DNA from 3 places in the Devosia sp. genome. Region 1 is predicted to be linked to each of the others. Evidence: predicted binding sites of a transcription regulator. Region 1 holds the regulator's gene; each other region holds the start of a gene.

Region 1 (4,203 bases):
GGCGCAGATCCCGATTGTCGCGCTGGTCGGCTATACCAATGCCGGAAAATCGAGCCTGTTCAATCGGTTGACCGGGGCAGGGGTGTTCGCCAAGGATCTGCTCTTTGCGACCCTGGACACCACCGTGCGCAAGATCACCCTGCCGCATGGCCGCGAAGTCATGCTGAGCGACACCGTGGGCTTCGTCGCCGATCTGCCTCACGATCTTGTGGCGGCATTTCGCGCGACCCTCGAAGAGGTCACCGAGGCCGATATCATCCTGCATGTCCGCGACATCGCCAATGCCGATCACGCGGCGCAGGCGCAGGATGTGCTGACTGTGCTCGATGAATTGGGCGTGTCCGCCGAAAACACTGCCATTGTCGAAGTCTGGAACAAGGTCGACCTTCTGGAAGACCCCGTGCTGGCCCTGGCCTCAGCAAAGCCCGCAGGGGCCGTCGTCACCAGCGTGCCGCTGTCGGCGCAGACCGGGCAGGGGGTGGATCACCTGCTCGAGGTCATCGAGAAAACCCTGGGGGAGCAAAGCCGGACCTATCAGGTCCATGTGCCGCACAGCGCCGGGGCCGATATCGGCTGGCTACACAGCCATGCCGAGGTCGTCTTGCGCGGTGAGCCCGACGAGCGCGGCACCAGTTTTGTCGTGCGTGTCGATCCGCGCCACCGGGCCATGTTCCTCGAGCGGTTCAATGGCCGGATCGAGGCCGACGGCAGCTAGAGTTTGTCGCGGGCGCGAACCTCGTTCCAATAGCCGTCCAACCGGTCCAGACCGGCCTGCTCGGGCGCAATTCCATCTTCGCGGCATCGCGCCTCGACATGGTGAAAGCGCCGCGTGAATTTTGAATTGGCATCCCGCAATGCCGCTTCCGGGTCAATGCCGGCCTTGCGGGCGAGATTGGCGACCGCAAACAACAGGTCCCCGATTTCCTCGTGGACGGCCCCGGCATCATGAGCTGCATGGGCTCCAAAAACCTCGTCCAGTTCCTCCTCGACCTTGTGGCGCACCTGCTGAAGGTCGGGCCAGTCAAAACCCACCTTTGCCGCGCGCTTTGTCAGCTTTGCGGCGCGGGCGAGGGCGGGCAGCACCTGTGGAACATCGTCGAGTACGGACGGCTCAGCCTGCCCCTTGCTGCCCGCCTTTGCCGCGCGCTCGGCAACCTTTATGGCCTCCCAGCGGTCCTGCGCATCCGAGGCTCCGGAAGCGGACACCGCCCCAAAAACATGCGGATGGCGGCGGATAAGCTTTTCCGTGATCGCATGGATGACATCGCCAATGTCAAAGTGACCGGCTTCCTTGGCCATCTGCGCATGATAGATGGGCTGCAGCAGCAGATCGCCTAGTTCCTCGCGCAAGTCGGCAAAATCCTCGCGCTCGATTGCGTCCGCAACCTCATAGGCCTCTTCGATCGTGTAGTGCCTGATCGTCCTGAAATCCTGCTCGAGATCCCATGGACATCCACCATCGGGATCACGCAGGGCGGCCATGATTTCGATAAGGCGGCTGAGATCGCGAGAGGGCTGCATGGTCGGGTCCTGAGGAATCGGTGGCGCCAGCGTATCAGCCCGGGAGTGGAGTGGCACCGTCAGCGGCCATCAACGCATCTCCGTAATTCGCATAATATATATTATGGAACTATTTGATGTGACCGCGGCCTGGATTTCGGACGGTTTTACCGTAGCCAGGCTCACGAATACGGCAAGGCCGGGTTATGAACTAAGACGATTTCGTGCCGGCCAAAGGTGCAAGCCTTCCCAAGTCCGGCCAGCTGTCGCTACGGTTCCCCAAGCGCGTACTTGGCTGAACCTCCCGGAGAGCCTGCCGGACCTCGCGTCTACCATGTCCGTGCCTACGACGATTCTGTCATAAGCCGTGATGGTTCCGCTAGTCCGCATGGTGGCTTGCTGGGCGTCACCGAGAGTTCGAAGACTTCATGGTGAGCCTGTCCAATCTCGAGGTTTTTTGACCAAGCCCTTGGCGCCGTCCGGCCTTATTGCCGTCGCGACATTGGGCCATCAGCGCAACCTTTGCTCCTCCCGGCGCGTGAGGAGTTGCAGAACATAACTGGAACACGTATAGTCGTTCCGTCTATGTTCCGATTCTAGGGTTGTGGGGCCGATGCTGACACGCAAACAACACGAACTGCTGATGTTCATCCATGAACGGATGAAGGAAAGCGGGATCCCGCCCTCGTTCGACGAGATGAAGGATGCGCTCGATCTCGCATCCAAGTCGGGCATTCACCGATTGATCACGGCTCTGGAAGAGCGTGGTTTCATCCGGCGGCTGCCCAACCGGGCGCGGGCGCTGGAAGTGGTCAAGCTTCCGGACTCGATGAATCCATCCTTGGGCGGTCGCAAGGCACGCTTCGAGCCCGCCGTAATCGAGGGCAGTCTCGGAAAGGTATCAGCACCCCCTGCCCGTGCATCGTCGGGGTCGGACGATTATGCGCGGCCGGTGTCCATACCGGTCATGGGACGCATTGCGGCCGGTACGCCGATCGAAGCCATTCAATCGCACTCGCACACCATCGCCGTACCGCCTGAAATGCTCGGGCCTGGCGAGCATTATGCGCTCGAAGTGCGCGGGGACTCGATGATCGAGGCCGGGATTTTCGATGGCGACACGGTTCTCATCAAGAAGCAGGACATTGCCTCGACCGGCGAGATCATCGTGGCCTTGGTCGATGATGAGGAAGCCACGCTCAAGCGCCTGCGGCGCAAGGGCAATACCGTGGCGCTGGAAGCCGCCAATCCGGCCTATGAAACCCGCATCTTCCCGCCCGACCGGGTAAAGGTCCAGGGCCGTCTCGTGGGGCTGCTGCGGAAATATTAAGGTGGGTTATCCCACAGCCAAGGCCGTCATGGACGCCTATGCCGAAGGCATAAATGCCCATGACTTTGACCTGCTCGAAGACCTGATCGATGCCGACGCGGTCTTCTGGTTCAGCTCCGGATCCTATCGTGGCTTGCCCGCAATTCGAGCTGCCTTCGAGGCGACCTGGACCCGGCTTCAGAACGAGACCTATTGGCTCGAAGAGCTAGCCTGGATTGCCTCAGATGATGGGGCGGCTGCCTGCACTTATTCGTTCCGCTGGCGAGCGGAGGTTGATGGCTCACGCATCGAGGGCGGCGGGCGCGGCACGAGTGTCTTGCGGCGCCGTGCCGAGGGCTGGCTTATCGTGCACGAGCATTTGAGTGCGGAGCCGACGTGATGCCGGTCGAAAAGGTCTGCCCTGTCGTAGTGCGCGGCCATGCTGCGGGACTGGAAATATTGGCCTTCGCCCACCCCCTGGCCGGCTGGCAATTGGTGAAAGGCACGCGGGAGCCGGGGGAGTCCATAGCCGAGGGCGCGTTGCGCGAACTGGCTGAAGAGTCCGGTATTGTGGGGCAAGCCGGAGCGGGTACAGTCTGGACAAGTGAGCACATCGCCGCGGGGCAAGTGTGGCATTTCGTACCTGTCACCGTGGGTGATGTGCCTGATCGCTTTTCTTTCCACACGCTGGACGATGGTGGTCACCGCTTTGATTTCTTCTGGTGGAATTTGACTGCGTCGCCGGGACCCGAATGGCACCCATTTTTCGTCTTGGCCTTGGATGAGATCTCAGCAAGGACCCCCACGAGCTCCTGACGCATCGGTGTTTCAGGGCCCCGCTCGGTCCAGAGGCTTGGTGAGCTAAGCTGGTGCTCATCGATGGATTGACACACCGCGTTCCCGTTCACTCCCGGTGTCATTCCCGCGAAAGCGGGAACCTTTGGTTGATCGGAAATCCCTGCGTTCGGGGAGATTTCCCTGAAAATCTCGATGCGACCAGCTTGCATGCACCCGGCCTGCATGCGCCGGGTCACGGGCGAAGTGTTGACCGCGCCGCGTGTGAGTAGCCTGAAGTTATCCCCCTCCCCCAAGACCACAGGCATATTGTGCTCACCCCTGCACGGGCTGCGCGGTCGCGACGAACAATCGGTGCGGGGGACCGGATGGAGAAACGGGGTCGCCCATCTTCCGTTCGCGCATATGGACGGACCCCCGGAACCTCCCCGGGGATCATGTCGGGCCCTTCCGGCTGCACCGGATTGGCAGCTGCCACGTCGCCAGCAGGGCGAAGACGAAGCAGTCCCTCATGGACGGCACCGGACGCAACGCCGCCGAAACCAATGCGATGAACGAGTCTCCGGTGCATGGGGCGAGGTTTTCCTCACCTATACTTT
Region 2 (4,203 bases), 890 kb from region 1:
ACCGAAATGATGGCGCCGCACAGGAAGCCGGAGCGGATACCGGCCGCCAGGGCATCGACACCGGTCAGCCCCTCGCTGGCTGCGGCGGCGGTGCGCAGGCTCATGACCGCCACGAACAGGGCAATGCCCGCCGCGCCGGCGACCTGCTGGACCGAACCCAGGATGGCGCTCGCATGGGAATAGAGCGGCATGGGCACCGACCCCATGGAGGCGGTGAAAAGCGGCGTGAAGGTCAACGCCAGGCCGAAGCTCAGGGTTATGTGTCCGGCGACCACCGCCCAGATCGGGGTGTATTGGCTGACCAAGGTCAGGGACCACATTACCAGCGATACAAGGATGACGCCGGGAACCAGCAACGGCTGCGGGCCGACGCGGTCATAGAGCCGGCCGACGATGGGGCCCATCAGGCCCATCAGCAGGCCGCCGGGAAGCAGGATCATGCCGGTCTGCAGCGTATCGAGACCCAGCACGTTCTGCGTATAGATCGGCAGCAGGATCGAGCTGCCGAGCAAGGCAACCATGGCGATGGCCATGACGACGAGCGCGAAGGTGTAGTTGCGGTGCTGCAGGGTGCGCAGATCGAGCAGGGCCTTGTCCTGGTGCGACAGGTTCACCTGACGCCAGATGAACACCGCCATAGCAACCAGACCCACCAGAACCGGCACCCAGGCCGGAATGGCCGAACCATGCTCGGCGCCTTCGCCCAGGCTCGAAAGGCCATAGACGAGGCCCCCGAAGGCGAATGCGGAGAGGATCACCGACAGGATATCGAGCGGCGCATAGCGGGGCGTGGACACATTGCGGATGCGCGAGGCGCCCAGCACCAGCGCGCCAATGGCGATGGGCAGGGTGAAGTAGAACATGAAGCGCCAGTCGAAATGTGCGAGGATGAACCCGCCAATGGTCGGCCCGATGGCCGGCGCCACTGACATGACGATGGAAATATTGCCCATGGTCTTGCCGCGGCCCTCTGGGGGAACAAGGGTCATGACCGTAGTCATCAGGAGCGGCATCATGATGGCGGTGCCGACGGCCTGGACCACGCGCCCGGCGACGAGCAGTTCGAGACCCGGCGCCAGCGCGCAGACCAGGGTGCCAAGCGAGAAGATCGCCATGGCCAGCATGAAGATCGGGCGGGTATTGAGCCGCTGCAGCAGGAAACCGGTCACCGGAATGACAACGGCCATGGTCAACAGGAAGGCCGTGGTCAGCCATTGAGCGGCACTGGCGGCCACGCCGAGATCATTCATCAGGTGGGGAATGGCCACGCTCATGATGGTTTCATTGAGAAACACCACGAAGGTGGACACCAGGAGGATGCCGATCACCAGGCGATTGCGCGCGGCGTTGTCGGGCTCGCCTTCCGTGACCTCCGGGGCGGCGTCCATTGTTGCGTCCATTGTCATCATCATGTCCTTCCGGGGCCTGTCGCTACGCCACCATGACGGGTGGTCCGCGCATTCTTCGACACGGTGTTTCAAATTTTTGCGACGGTCTGTGTCAGCAGCCAGACGCACAACGCGTTTCGCCCAGGGGCGGATACGCGCGAAAATGGGTGGGGCTGAGTGGACCGGGCAGAGGGGCGCTCTCTACTCCCAACACCCCTGCCCGTCCAGTCTTGTAATGCATGACAGGCAGACCGATATGCATGGGGGCGGTGATGCGGCACCGCTTCATGTTCTTGTTATGTTCTCATCAACCTGATAGCCTGTTCCTGCGTTAGGGAAGTAGCGATTCTTCCTTGCGCCGGCAGGAGAACAGACATGGCCCTTTACCAGGCCCCCTCATTTGAAGCGCTCGAGCGGCTCAGCCGCAGCCGCGATGCCGATCTGGCGCGGCGTGAACTGGTGCAGCCGGACCGGGCGCGCGGACGCGGCGCACAATCGAACCGCGCCGGCCGGTTCGAAACCCATCAGCGCAGCGGATTCGACGACGGCTGGGGGAGCGTGGAAACCCTGCCCCTGTTCGAGACGATCGAACATGTCGAGCGCGCAAAGACCATCATCACCACCAATGACAGCCCCGATGTCGGCTTCGAGCGGTCGATCAACGCCTATCGTGGTTGCGAGCATGGCTGTTCCTACTGCTTTGCCCGGCCAAGCCACGCCTATCTCGGGCACTCCGCCGGGATCGATTTCGAGCGCGACATCTATGTGAAGACCAATGCAGTCGAGGCCTTGCGAGCGGAACTTTCGGCAAAATCCTACCGGCCCAAACCCATTGCCATGGGCACCAATACCGATCCCTATCAGCCGGCCGAACGCACGCATAAGCTGACGCGCGGCATTCTCGAGGTGATGCTGGAAACCCGCCACCCGGTGATGATCACCACCAAATCGGCGCTGATCGTGCGCGATCTGGACCTGCTCACGGAACTGGCTGAACTCAATCTGGTCAAAGTGGCCCTGTCGGTGACTTCGATGGATCACAAGCTCAGCCGCAAGATGGAGCCGCGCGCCTCCTCGCCGGCACGGCGGCTGGAAGCAATCCGGCTGCTCAGCGAAGCGGGCGTTCCGACCGCCATCTTTGCCTCGCCGATGATCCCGGCCATCAACGACATGGAACTCGAGCGCATTCTCGATGCCGGCAAGGCCCAGGGCGCGATCAGCGCGCAGATGATCCTGCTGCGCCTGCCGGGCGAGGTGCGCGACGTGTTCCGCGAGTGGCTGCTGCGCCATTTTCCCGACCGGGTGCGGCATGTTCTGTCGCTGGTGCGCGACACACGGGGCGGACGCGACAACGACCCGCGTTTCGGCAGCCGCATGGTCGGTGAAGGGCCTTATGCAACACTGCTGCGCCAGCGCTTCGAAAAGGCACGCGATCGCTACGGACTGGACGCGAAACTGCCGCCGCTGCGCTCCGACCTGTTCGAGCCGCCCAAGGTGGACAGCCCGCAGATGAGCCTGTTCTGATCTTAACCGCCGCTTGGCAGATCAGTATTGCGCGACCTTGCGGGCATAGGTCGCCATGAAATCCAGCGATGCCAGAACGCCCTGCATGGAGAGGCGCGTCGAAACCGGCTGTTCGACACCCGTGAGCGGGACCGAGAGCGTGACGGCGACGCGTTCGCTCATGCGCTCGATGACCTTTTCCCGCAGAGCCGGATCGGCAATGAAGAACTGATTGACCGTGTTGAAGCGGGTTTCGATATCGGAATTCATCGCCAGGCTGATCGGGGCCTCGCCGCCGAAATGCAGAACCATCGGGCGTGCCGGATCATATTCACCCTTATCGGGAGACACGGTTATCGCCACGTCGAGCGTGCCGTCCAGCCGGTTGCGGATCAAAGTCAGCTTATAGGCCGGCAAGTTGGCGCCGTTGAGCTCCTGGCTGCCGGTGCTGGCAAAGCAGGAATAGCCGTAATAATCGGCGGCGTCCTCGTTGATGGCATCGGGACAGGCGGCGAGCCAGTCGCGATGGTATTCGCGCCATTCGCCATAAGGATGATGGAAGGGTTCCGCAGCGACGGGTGCCGCAAGCAGAGGCAAAGCCGCTAGCAGGCCTGCAATGCGCATGTAAGTCTCTCTCGCCTTTGCCCCCCGGCGCCTGTGCTATATCAGCACGGTCAGGATTTTGAAATGCCGAGTCGCCGATGACCGTTCAAACCATCAATGGTGTCACCGTCTATTTCGTTGCCAAAACTGGCCCGGCACTGGCCAGCGAACAGGATGCGCTCGACATTCTGGGGGAAACCTATGGCACCGGGGCCGACATGATTGCCGTGCCGGCGGAGCGCTTCGGACCGGCGTTTTTCGACCTCAGTTCCAGGCAGGCCGGGCACTTCTTCCAGAAGCTGCAGAATTACCAGATGCGTCTGGCGATCATCGGTGATCTTGTCGGGGCCTTGTCCACCAGCAAGGCGCTGCGGGATTTTGTCGGCGAGACCAACCGTATCGGCCATCACCTGTTCGTGACCGACTCCGCCGCGCTCGAGAACGCTCTGGGCGGAGCGGCCTGACATGGGCCGACGCAGGCCAACCACCGATCCAGCACCGGCGCTTTTCGCCGGTGAGGCCGACGGCCCAGACTTCAGCCATGAAACCATGTTGATGGCGCGTGGGGCCCGCTATGTGGCGGGTGTCGACGAAGCTGGTCGCGGGCCGCTGGCGGGACCTGTGGTGGTCGCCGCGGTGCGGCTCGACCCGAACCATATTCCATCGGGTCTCGATGATTCCAAAAAGCTCAATGCCGAGCGTCGCGACC
Region 3 (4,203 bases), 330 kb from region 1:
ACGAGAGTCGGAACGAGCTTGTGAATCACCGGCTCATTGGCGCCAAGCAGGGTCGCGTGGCGCATGGCGCGGCGCATGATACGGCGCAGCACATAGCCGCGGCCTTCATTGGAGGGCAGCACGCCCTCGGCAATCAGGAAGCTCATCGAGCGCAGATGATCGGCAATGACCCGCAGGCTGCGATTGCCCGGCCCGTTCACATCGGCATTGGTGACATGGGCGGCAGCGCCGATCAGCGCCTTGAACAGGTCGATGTCGTAATTGTCGTGCACGCCCTGCATGACGGCAGCGATGCGTTCGAGACCCATGCCGGTGTCGATGGAAGGCCGCGGCAGGCCGGTCCGCGACCCGTCGGGATGCTGTTCGAACTGCATGAACACCAGATTCCAGATCTCGATCCAGCGGTCGCCGTCTTCATCGGGCGAGCCCGGGGGGCCACCCCAGACCTTTTCGCCGTGGTCATAGAAAATTTCCGAACACGGCCCGCAGGGACCGGTGTCGCCCATCTGCCAAAAATTCGACTTGGCGCCGAGCCGCACGATACGGTCCTCGGACAGGCCGGCGATCTTCTTCCAGAGTTCCAGCGCTTCGTCATCGTCCTCATAGACGGTGACCATCAGCTTTTCGCGCGGCAGGGCCCAGTCCTTGGTGAGCAGGGTCCAGGCCAGTTCGATGGCCTGATCCTTGAAATAGTCACCGAAGGAAAAATTGCCCAGCATCTCGAAGAAGGTGTGGTGACGGGCGGTGAAGCCGACATTGTCGAGATCGTTGTGCTTGCCGCCGGCGCGCACGCATTTCTGCGCCGTGGTGGCCGTAGAATAGGGCCGCTTTTCCACGCCGGTAAAAACGTTCTTGAACTGCACCATGCCCGCATTGGTGAACATCAGCGTCGGGTCATTGCGCGGGACGAGCGGGCTCGAGGGGACGGCCTCATGTCCGTTGCGGGCAAAGTAATCGACAAAGCTCGAACGGAGGTCGTTTACGCTGGTCATGCAGAAGCTTTCATGGCGAGCAGGCGCCAGGGCGCCCGACAAAGGATTTTGACCGGCTTTCTAGCCCGCAGGCCTTGGGCCTGTCCAGCATTGCAACACCGCTCGAAGCGCCCCGCCGACAAGAAAAAAGGCACCGGAGAACCGGTGCCTCAAATCATTGCATGGGATTTGCTGGAGATCAGTCGTCGCTGCCGCCGTCGTCGTCCTCGCCACCGGCCACCAGGAGCACTTCGCCAAGCAGACCCGAACTTTCGCGTACACCCTGCTCGATGGTCGCGGCGATTTCCGGATTGTCCTTGAGGAACTGCCGGGAATTCTCACGCCCCTGCCCGAGGCGCTGGCTATCCCAGGAGAACCAGGCGCCGGATTTGTCGACGATGCCGGACTTGACGCCCAGATCGAGCAATTCGCCCGTCTTGGAAATGCCCTCGCCATACATGATGTCGAACTCGACCTGGCGGAACGGCGGTGCCAGCTTGTTCTTGACCACCTTGACGCGGGTCTGGTTGCCCACGATCTCCTCGCGGTCCTTGATGGCGCCGATACGGCGGATGTCGAGGCGCACGGAAGAATAGAATTTCAGCGCATTGCCACCCGTCGTGGTCTCCGGCGAGCCATACATGACCCCGATCTTCATGCGAATCTGATTGATGAAGATGACGAGGCACTTGGACTTGGAAATCGACGAGGTCAGCTTGCGCATGGCCTGGCTCATCAGGCGGGCCTGCTGGCCCGGCAGGCTGTCGCCCATTTCCCCTTCGAGTTCGGCGCGCGGCGTCAGGGCCGCCACGGAATCGACCACAAGCACATCGATGGCACCCGACCGCACCAGCGTATCGGTGATTTCGAGAGCCTGTTCGCCCGCATCGGGCTGCGAAATCAGCAGGTCATCGACATTGACGCCGAGCTTGCGGGCATAGACCGGGTCGAGGGCATGTTCCGCATCGACAAAGGCGCAGATGCCGCCCTTGCGCTGGGCCTCGGCCACCACATGCAGGGCCAGGGTGGTCTTGCCCGAGCTTTCCGGCCCGAAAATCTCGACGATACGGCCCTTTGGCAGGCCGCCAATACCCAGGGCGATGTCGAGCCCCAGCGAGCCGGTGGAGATGGCTTCCACCTCGATGGCGGAGTTCTCGCCCAGGCGCATGATCGAGCCCTTGCCGAAATTCCGCTCGATCTGGCTCAGCGCCGCCGCAAGAGCCTTGTCCTTGTCCATCGATCCACCCTCAACAACGCGAAGTGGCGAAGCTGCCATAGTGCTGTCTCCTTATTTCACGCTCCCGAGGGCTGTGCAACGAGAGGCCGGTTTGGTTTCTGTGTCCTATTTGTTCTCATTTTGTTTCAGTTCCGTCAAGGGACAAAATGAGAACATCTGTGGTTTCGTCCAGCGCAAGATGCCAGCGCCCATTGCCTGATTCTGTCAGTAGCGTCCGGCATGGCTCAAAAGTATGATTTTTGACTGGACAGGTCCGGCCGCAATGCGTTTTATGCCCCGCACCAGCCCTGCCCCCGCGGCGCGACATCAGGACGAACCACATGCATCTCATCCAGTTCATCGACGACAAGGGCCATCGCGCCGTCGGCGTGACACAGAATGGCCAGACCCACACGGTCAACGCGGTCACCAGCGTTTATGAGCTGGTTCAGGCCAGCCTTGCCGGCAGTGGCAGCCTCGCCGCGACGATTGCCGACAAGGGGCTGGGCGCAGCGATCGACAAGCAGGCTCTGCTGACTGAAAACCGCTTGCTGGCCCCAATCGATCATCCCGATCCGGCCCACCTGCATGTGACCGGCACCGGTCTCACTCATCTGGGCTCGGCCGCGACGCGCGATGCCATGCACAAGAATACCGACAAGCCCGCCAATGAGCTGACCGACAGCATGAAGATGTTCCGGATGGGCCTGGAGAACGGCAAGCCGGCGGCCGGCCAAAAGGGCGTGCAGCCGGAGTGGTTCTACAAGGGCAACGGCCATGTCGTGATCAATCCGGGCGCCGCCATCCCCTCCCCGTCTTTTGCACTCGATGCTGGTGAGGAGCCGGAGATTGCCGGTATCTATGTGATCGACGCCAAGGGGCAACCGCGACGGCTGGGCTTTGCGCTGGGCAATGAGTTTTCAGACCATGTCACGGAGCGGATCAACTACCTCTACCTCGCCCATTCGAAACTGCGCGCCTGTTCCTTCGGACCCGAACTGCGGGTCGGCGACCTGCCCCGGCATATCGAAGGCACCTCGAAAATCCGGCGCGATGGCGACGTGCTGTGGCAAAAACCCTTCCTCTCGGGCGAGGACAATATGAGCCACACCATCGCCAATCTCGAATATCACCACTTCAAATATGATCTGTTCTGCCAGCCCGGCGACGTGCATGTGCACATGTTCGGCACGGCAACCCTGAGCTTTGCCGATGGCATCTCGACCCGCCCGGATGACGTCTTCGAAATCGAGGAAGCCCAGTTCGGCCTGCCGCTGCGCAATCCCGTGCGCGTCGAACAGGAAAAGCCTGTCGTCATCGCCGGGCTCTATTGAGCGGAAAACCGTACGAAAGGGCGGGGCGCGAGCGCTCCGCCTTTACTCTTTGCAACTAACATGTCAGTTATCCGCCGCCTGACGGAGACCCGACATGACCGTGCGCCCATTCGAAAAACGCCGCATTGCCCAGACCGAACTCGGGGTCACAACGCTTGGCCTGGGCGGGGCGAGCCTTGCCGGGATATTTTCGGCCGTGCCGGCCGATCAGGCGCGTGCCACCGTGTCTCACGCGCTGGATGCCGGCATCACTTATGTCGACACCGCACCACAATATGGCCTGGGCCGCTCGGAACATCTCGTGGGCGAGGTGGTGCGGTCCGCCAAACCCCGCCCGGTGATTTCCACCAAGGTCGGCCGCCTTCTCAAGCCAGTCGACCCGGCCAGCCAGGACAAGGGCAACTGGGTCGATCCCCTGCCCTTCGACCAGGCTTATGACTATTCCTATGAAGGGATCATGCGGTCCTACGAGGACAGCCTGCAAAGGCTCGGCCTCGACCGCGTCGACATGCTCTACGTGCATGATATCGGCACCGCAACGCATGGCGAGGCGGGCAATATGCCGTTGTGGTCACAACTGGCCAATGGCGGCTACCGTGCCCTGCGCGAGCTGCGCGACACCGGCAGGGTCAAGGCGATCGGCCTCGGGGTCAACGAGTGGGAAGTGTGCATGGATGCCTTC

The links. Region 1 encodes LexA, which represses DNA repair genes until DNA is damaged. Its sites were predicted from a motif close to TGTTCNNNNTGTGTTCNG; they were not measured.
Region 2: the regulator LexA is predicted to act here: its motif matches at 1,677-1,694, upstream of KIT02_RS16995 (PA0069 family radical SAM protein).
Region 3: the regulator LexA is predicted to act here: its motif matches at 2,319-2,336, upstream of recA (recombinase RecA).

The regions. Positions count from the first base shown of each region.
Region 1 covers NZ_CP075529.1:764,678-768,880, reverse strand. The annotation lists gene hflX (GTPase HflX) at 1-715, shown strand, start outside; gene mazG (nucleoside triphosphate pyrophosphohydrolase) at 712-1,521, opposite strand; gene lexA (transcriptional repressor LexA) at 2,114-2,830, shown strand; gene KIT02_RS03720 (nuclear transport factor 2 family protein) at 2,832-3,209, shown strand; gene KIT02_RS03715 (NUDIX domain-containing protein) at 3,209-3,625, shown strand.
Region 2 covers NZ_CP075529.1:3,456,630-3,460,832, reverse strand. The annotation lists gene KIT02_RS17000 (MDR family MFS transporter) at 1-1,406, opposite strand, end outside; gene KIT02_RS16995 (PA0069 family radical SAM protein) at 1,764-2,912, shown strand; gene KIT02_RS16990 (hypothetical protein) at 2,934-3,515, opposite strand; gene KIT02_RS16985 (DUF4180 domain-containing protein) at 3,593-3,958, shown strand; gene KIT02_RS16980 (ribonuclease HII) at 3,960-4,203, shown strand, end outside.
Region 3 covers NZ_CP075529.1:1,090,726-1,094,928, forward strand. The annotation lists gene alaS (alanine--tRNA ligase) at 1-992, opposite strand, end outside; gene recA (recombinase RecA) at 1,171-2,247, opposite strand; gene araD1 (AraD1 family protein) at 2,529-3,521, shown strand; gene KIT02_RS05410 (aldo/keto reductase) at 3,616-4,203, shown strand, end outside.